Regions from separate parts of the Bradyrhizobium sp. 76 genome, predicted to be linked through region 1. Evidence: predicted binding sites of a transcription regulator. Region 1 holds the regulator's gene; the other holds the start of a gene.

Evidence for each region. The regulator LexA, encoded in region 1, represses DNA repair genes until DNA is damaged. The targets are predictions, from matches to a motif close to TGTTCNNNNTGTGTTCNG.
Region 2: the regulator LexA is predicted to act here: its motif matches at 1,310-1,327, upstream of IVB48_RS19505 (UvrD-helicase domain-containing protein).

What each region holds. Positions count from the first base shown of each region.
Region 1 covers NZ_JADPIS010000015.1:611,049-614,464, reverse strand. The annotation lists gene IVB48_RS03840 (hypothetical protein) at 32-223, shown strand; gene glp (gephyrin-like molybdotransferase Glp) at 443-1,654, shown strand; gene lexA (transcriptional repressor LexA) at 1,831-2,532, shown strand; gene IVB48_RS03825 (hypothetical protein) at 2,996-3,416, shown strand, end outside.
Region 2 covers NZ_JADPIS010000090.1:613,339-616,754, reverse strand. The annotation lists gene IVB48_RS19520 (FAD-linked oxidase C-terminal domain-containing protein) at 1-477, opposite strand, end outside; gene IVB48_RS19515 (thioesterase family protein) at 565-1,071, shown strand; gene IVB48_RS19510 (DUF1328 domain-containing protein) at 1,077-1,250, opposite strand; gene IVB48_RS19505 (UvrD-helicase domain-containing protein) at 1,491-3,416, shown strand, end outside.

The DNA.
Region 1 (3,416 bases):
CGTTGGGACTTCTACAGACGGATGCATCATCGTGTTGGGCAAAACCTACCTCACCAAGCAGGCCTCTCTTCTTCTTGAATTCGCCAGGACAACTTCAGATTCGGATCTTTCCGCCAAGCTTGTGAGCAAGGCCGCCGACCTGAAATCCCAGGCCGATCCGCTGCCCGACAAGGATCAGGGACCCAAGGCGCCCGACGTAACTCACGGGCAGCCAGGGAGCTGATCGATGCAGGCCGGGGCGCTCGTCGTTCTCGTCTTGCCATGACCATTGTCCTGCCGATCTGGCACGTTCTTCGGATCGTGCCGCAACGCGCTTGATCCTGCCTTCCGGAACAATGCGGTGGGATGACTGCACCCGCTCGGCTGTTTTGCCTCTGCGCCCGCGCTCGGCTAGAAGACGTGCGGAACATTCGCCCGAACGTGCCGAGCAGGAGTTTTCGCCGTGGCCTTGATGCCGGTTTCCGACGCGCTTGCCGCGGTGCTGGCGGGTGCAGAGCCGCTGCCGGAAGAAATGATCTCCCTCGACCAGGCCTACCATCGCGTGCTCGCGCGTGACGTCGCGGCGCGGCGCACGCAGCCGCCGCAGGCGATGTCGGCGATGGACGGCTACGCGGTGCGAGCGGCCGATGCCGCGACGATCGATTCGGAGCTCACCATCATCGGCGAAGTCGCGGCGGGCCGACCGTTCGCGGGGATGGTCGGCGCCGGCGAGGCCGTGCGGATCTTCACCGGCGGCGTCGTTCCCGGTGGCGCGGACGCCGTCGTGATCCAGGAGGACACCGTCGCCGCCGGCAAGCGTATCACGATCAAGGAAGCCGCGATCGCCGGTCGGCACATTCGCCCCGCCGGCGTCGATTTCCGCGAGGACGACGTGCTCCTGCGCAAGGGAAGCCGTCTCACCGAGCGCGACCTCGCGCTCGCCGCCGGGATGAATCATCCGCACCTTGCCGTTTGCGGGCGTCCGAAGGTCGCGATTCTCGCCACCGGCGACGAACTGGTGATGCCGGGCAGCACGCCCGGCCACGGCCAGATCGTCTATTCCAACGGCTACGCCCTGCACGCGCTCGCCCGCAGCGAAGGCGCCGAGACCATCGACCTCGGTATTGCCGCCGACACGCTGGAGGCCACCACCGCCGGCATCCGCCGCGCCCGTGAGAGCGGCGCCGACATCCTGATCACGACCGGAGGCGCATCGGTCGGCGACCACGATCTGGTCCAGCAGGCACTGCGGGACGAAGGCATCGCGATGGCGTTCTGGAAGATCGCGATGCGGCCAGGCAAGCCGATGATGCACGGGCGGCTCGGCGCAATGGGCGTGATCGGTCTGCCGGGCAATCCCGTGTCGTCCTACGTGTGCGCTTTCCTGTTCATGGTGCCGCTGATTCGTGCCCTGTCGGGCCGTTCAGTGATTCACCATCGCCGTGAGCGCGCCGTGCTCGGCCGCGACGTCAGCGCCAACGACCAGCGCGAGGACTATCTGCGCGCGCATCTGGAGGAGCGCGACGATGGCACACGCGTCGTTCTTCCCGTCAATCATCAGGACTCTTCGCTGCTTGCGAATCTCGCTGCAGCGCAGGTACTTCTCGTGCGCGCACCGTTCGCGCCGAAGGCCGAAGCCGGCACGGCTTGCGAAGTGTTGCGGCTCCCTGTCTGAGCGCCCCGGCAATGCGCGTTCCGCCAACTTTGCTCTGTTCACGGTAAATTAAGCAGTTGCGGAACATGTATCGAACATATAGTGTCCGTTCATGATTTGTTTCGAGCATGTAGCGGCATATTGCCGAATTCAGCGTCTCGGAATCGGACGACATCAACCGGGGGACTTTGGTCGAGATGTTAACGCGCAAACAATACGAGCTTCTGCGGTTCATCAGTGAACGTCTGAAGGAAAGCGGCGTACCGCCCTCCTTCGACGAGATGAAGGATGCGCTCGACCTGCGCTCGAAGTCGGGCATCCATCGCCTGATCACGGCGCTCGAGGAGCGTGGCTTTATCCGACGCCTGCCCAACCGCGCCCGTGCGATTGAAGTCATCAAGCTGCCGGAGCTCCAGGCAGCCGCAGGCAGCCGCCGCGGCTTCACGCCGAGCGTCATCGAGGGCAATCTCGGCAAGGTGCGCGCGAGCTCCAGCCTGCCCGCGGACGAGGGCGAACGTCCCGTCGCGGTGCCGGTGATGGGTCGCATCGCGGCCGGCACGCCGATCGAGGCGTTGCAGACCCGCAGCCATACTATCAGCGTACCGCCTGACATGCTCGGCTCGGGCGAGCATTACGCGCTCGAAGTGCGCGGTGATTCCATGGTCGAGGCCGGCATCCTTGACGGCGACATGGCGCTGATTCAGCGCAACGAGAGCGCCGATACAGGGGACATCGTGGTGGCGCTGATCGACGACGAGGAAGCGACGCTGAAGCGCTTCCGCCGTCGCGGCGCCTCGATCGCGCTCGAGCCCGCCAACGCGGCCTATGAGGTCCGCATCCTGCCGCCCAACCGGGTGAAGATTCAGGGCAAGCTGATCGGGCTTTACCGGAAGTACTGATACCGGGCGTCCTTGATACCGGGAGTACTTCATACCGGAGGTGCTTGGCGCCGCGTGCGCTTCCGATCGGCATCGCCGGTCAGGGATTGGAGCGGATCATCGTCCGCTCCGGCTGGGTAGTCTTTCTGGTTCTGCACAGACTATCCGGCCCCTCCTTCGGCGCTGGCTCCTCGCGACGCCCACGAAGCGGAACTGGTTCGCGGCGCAAGTGTTCGAGGAAACAGCGGCCAGCGATCAAGCTCGACCGTGGCAGTCAAGCCGGCGATATTCGCGCACGCGCCTCCCGAATGCATCGCAACTCGCTTTGTTCCTATTGAATTCGGGAAAGATAATGTGATCGCGGCTCGCGGAAACCAGCCGCAGATTTGCCCACAACCAAGCAGAGCTTCATGCTTCAACTCTGATAGAGGCCTGCGCCTCGATTAAGAGACGCGGGTTGCTATCCCAGCATGAGGAGCACCCGATGTGTGACTACAGCCTGCATGCCGTCGCGTCGCGCCCCGCCGAAGTCGGCGAGACGATCGTCACGACAAGCTTCCGCGGCACCTCGACGCGCGGCTTCGCCTCGGCAGCCGATCCGTCTGTTGCCGTCTGCCTGCTGCCGGGAACGGAGCTCGCCTTCGCCGACGACGTTCGCTACGACAATCGCTGGATCTGGACGCGCACCATCAATTCCCGCGTGGGCAAGTTCGGCAAGATCGATCCGCACGTTCCCGACCGCCATCACGACGCGATCGAATTCCCCGACGGCAAATATGTGCTGGTGACGCAGCTCGTCGAAGGCCAGCGCGCGACCGTGCTGCAACTGCCTGTGACCCAGCCGGTGACGGAGCGCGAGCACAAGGCGCAGGTCATCGTCGACAGGCAGCCGACCGTCACGCGCC
Region 2 (3,416 bases), on a different contig from region 1:
GCGGGTCGAGGCCATGCCGCCGAGAGAGGCGTCCGCGCCGGGGTCGATCGGGAAGAACAGGCCTTGGTCGCGCAGATGCTCGTTCAGCGCCTTGCGGGTGACCCCGGGCTGGATCACGCAGTCGAGGTCCTCGGCATGCACCGCGAGCACCTTGTTCATGTCGCGCAGGTCGATGCAGATTCCGCCGGCGGGTGCGTTGACCTGGCCCTCGAGCGAGGTGCCGGTGCCGAAGGCGATGACGGGCACGCCGTTTTTCGCGCAGATCCGCACCACGTCCTGGATGTCGGCGGTCTCCTGCGCCATCACCACGCCGTCCGGCGGCTGGTTCACGATCCATGTGGTGGTATGGCCGTGCTGCTCGCGGACGGCCTGAGAGGTGATGAGGCGGTTGCCGAACCGCGCGGCAAGCTGCTCCAGCGCGCTCGCGAGGGCTTTCGGCGCCGGCCGCGGCGGATTATTGGTGATGGTCGTACCCACGGACGTTCCTCCCGACGAGACGAACCGTGGCAAAGGACATCTCACCGGTCAAGTCAAGCGACCGGATGCATAGCTTGGGAAGGACACATGCCGGAGACTGCTGCCACAACGATCGAGGGCGCGCCGTTCCGCGCCTCGATCATGCAGATCGAGCCGCAATGGATCGACTACAACGGCCACCTCAACATGGCCTATTACAACGTGATGTTCGACCGCGCGATCGATCAGATGTGGCTGACGCTCGGGATCGGGCCGGCCTACATGAAGGAGCGCGGCGGATCGACCTTCACTGCCGAATGCCACGTGCGGTATCTGCGCGAAATCCACCTCGGCGATCCCGTTCAGGTCTCGGTCTGGCTGCTGGAAGCCGACGACAAGCGGCTTCACACCTTCCAGGAGCTACGACACGCCACCGAGGGCTGGCTGTCGGCGACCTCCGAAAACATGTCGCTTCACATCGACATGGGCTCACGAAAGGTGGCGGCTTTTCCGCCAGACATAAGCGAGCGCATCGCAGCGGTGGTCAAGACCCACAGCGCGGTGCCACGGCCCGAGGGCATCGGCCGGAACGTGGCGATGCCCTCGAAGCGGTAAGCGCGCTAGACCCTGGTGCGGCCGCGGGCCAGACCGACAACGGCCGAGACCAGGAACAACACGACCGCGATGAAGAAGATGATCTTGGCGATTTCGATCGACGCGCCGGCGAGGCCGCCAAAGCCCAGGATACCGGCGATCAGGGCGATAACCAGAAACGTCACTACCCAGCTAAGCATGATCCGAACCTCTGTTTCGATGTCTGTCTGCGATCGGCGCGGCTGACGCGCCTCACTTGCAGAACCAATCGCCAACTCGGAACAATGGTTCCGAGCCGCTAGGGCCGAAATTCGCCTGACCCGCAGGAACAAATTGGCTTTTCGCGCACGTGGAAAACCCCCGCCCGCGGCCCCATATAGGGACCAATCCCTGTTAAGAAGGCTCCCCTTTCACCACCCCGCGGTGCCAACGTGGGGCAAATGATTCGCATGACCGAGCCGAGCAAGATCACGTCCCAGAGCGTCCCCGACCACCAGCCCGCAGCCGGCGGCATCGCCGCGCGTGCGCGGGCCTCGGTGGGCCCGCAATACCTGTCCGGGCTCAATCCGGAGCAGCGCGAGGCTGTGGAAACGCTGGACGGCCCGGTTCTGGTGCTGGCCGGCGCCGGCACCGGCAAGACCCGCGTGCTGACCACGCGCATCGCCCATATCCTGAGCCAGGGACGCGCCCGCCCATCCGAAATCCTGTCGGTGACCTTCACCAACAAGGCCGCGCGCGAGATGAAGCACCGGCTCGGTCAGATGCTCGGTCATGCCGTCGAAGGCATGCCGTGGCTCGGCACCTTCCACTCCATCGGCGGGCGCATCCTGCGGACCCACGCCGAGCTGGCGCAGCTCAAGTCGAACTTCACCGTGCTCGACGTCGACGATCAGGTCCGACTGCTCAAGCAGCTTCTGCAAGCCGACAATATCGACGACAAGCGCTGGCCCGCGCGCATGCTCGCCGGCCTCATCGACGGCTGGAAGAATCGCGGCCTGACGCCGTCGCAGGTGCCGTCGGGCGAAGCCGCCGTGTTCGCCAACGGCAAGGGCGGCAAGCTCTATGCGAGCTACCAGGAGCGGCTGAAGATTTTGAACGCCGCCGATTTCGGCGATCTGCTGCTCGAGGACATCCGCATCTTCCGCGAGCATCCGGATATCCTGCGGCAGTACCAGCAGCGCTTCAAATTCATCCTGGTCGACGAGTATCAAGACACCAACGTCGCGCAGTATCTGTGGCTGCGGCTGCTGTCGCAGGCGCCGTCGGCCAATCCGTCATTGCCCGGCTTGCCCCGGCAAGCCATCGATTCTTCGCCAGATGGATCACCGGGTCTCGACGCTTCGCATCGGCCCGGTGATGCCGAGAATGACGATGTGGCGCCGCCTCCGGCGAACGAAAAAACACACGTCAAGAACATCTGCTGCGTCGGCGACGACGACCAGTCGATCTATGGCTGGCGCGGCGCGGAGGTCGACAACATCCTGCGCTTCGACCATGATTTTCCCGGCGCCAAGGTCATCCGCCTCGAGCGCAACTACCGCTCGACCGGCCACATCCTCGCCGCCGCCTCGCACCTGATCGCCCACAATGAAGGCCGGCTCGGTAAGACGCTGCGCACCGAAGACCATGACGGCGAGAAGGTCACGGTGACAGGCTCGTGGGATTCGGAAGAGGAAGCCCGCGGCATCGGCGAGGAGATCGAGCAGATCCAGCGCCAGGGCGACAAGCTCAACGAGATCGCGATTCTCGTTCGCGCCTCCTACCAGATGCGCGAGTTCGAAGACCGCTTCGTCACGCTCGGCCTGCCCTATCGCGTCATCGGCGGCCCGCGCTTCTACGAGCGCGCCGAAATCCGCGACGCGCTGGCCTATCTGCGCGTCATCAATTCACCGGCCGATGATCTCGCCTTCGAGCGCATCGTCAACACGCCCAAGCGCGGCCTGGGCGATGCCACCGTGCAGATGCTGCACGACCACGCCCGCAAGCGCCGCATTCCGCTGTTCGAGGCGGCGCGCGCGGTGGTCGAGACCGACGAGCTGAAGCCGAAGGCGCGCGGCTCGTTACGCGACGTCGTCGCCCAGTTCGACCGCTGGCGCGCCCAGCGCGAGGTCACCTCGCACACGGAGCTCGCCGAGATCGTGCTCGACGAGAGCGGCTACACCGAGATGTGGCAGAAGGACCGTTCGGCGGACGCCGCGGGCCGGCTCGAAAACCTCAAGGAGCTGGTGCGCTCGATGGAGGAGTTCGAGAACCTGCAAGGGTTCTTGGAGCACATCTCGCTGGTGATGGACCGCGACAGCGGCGCCGATGAGGACGCAGTGTCGCTGATGACCTTGCATTCGGCCAAGGGGCTGGAATTCGACAAC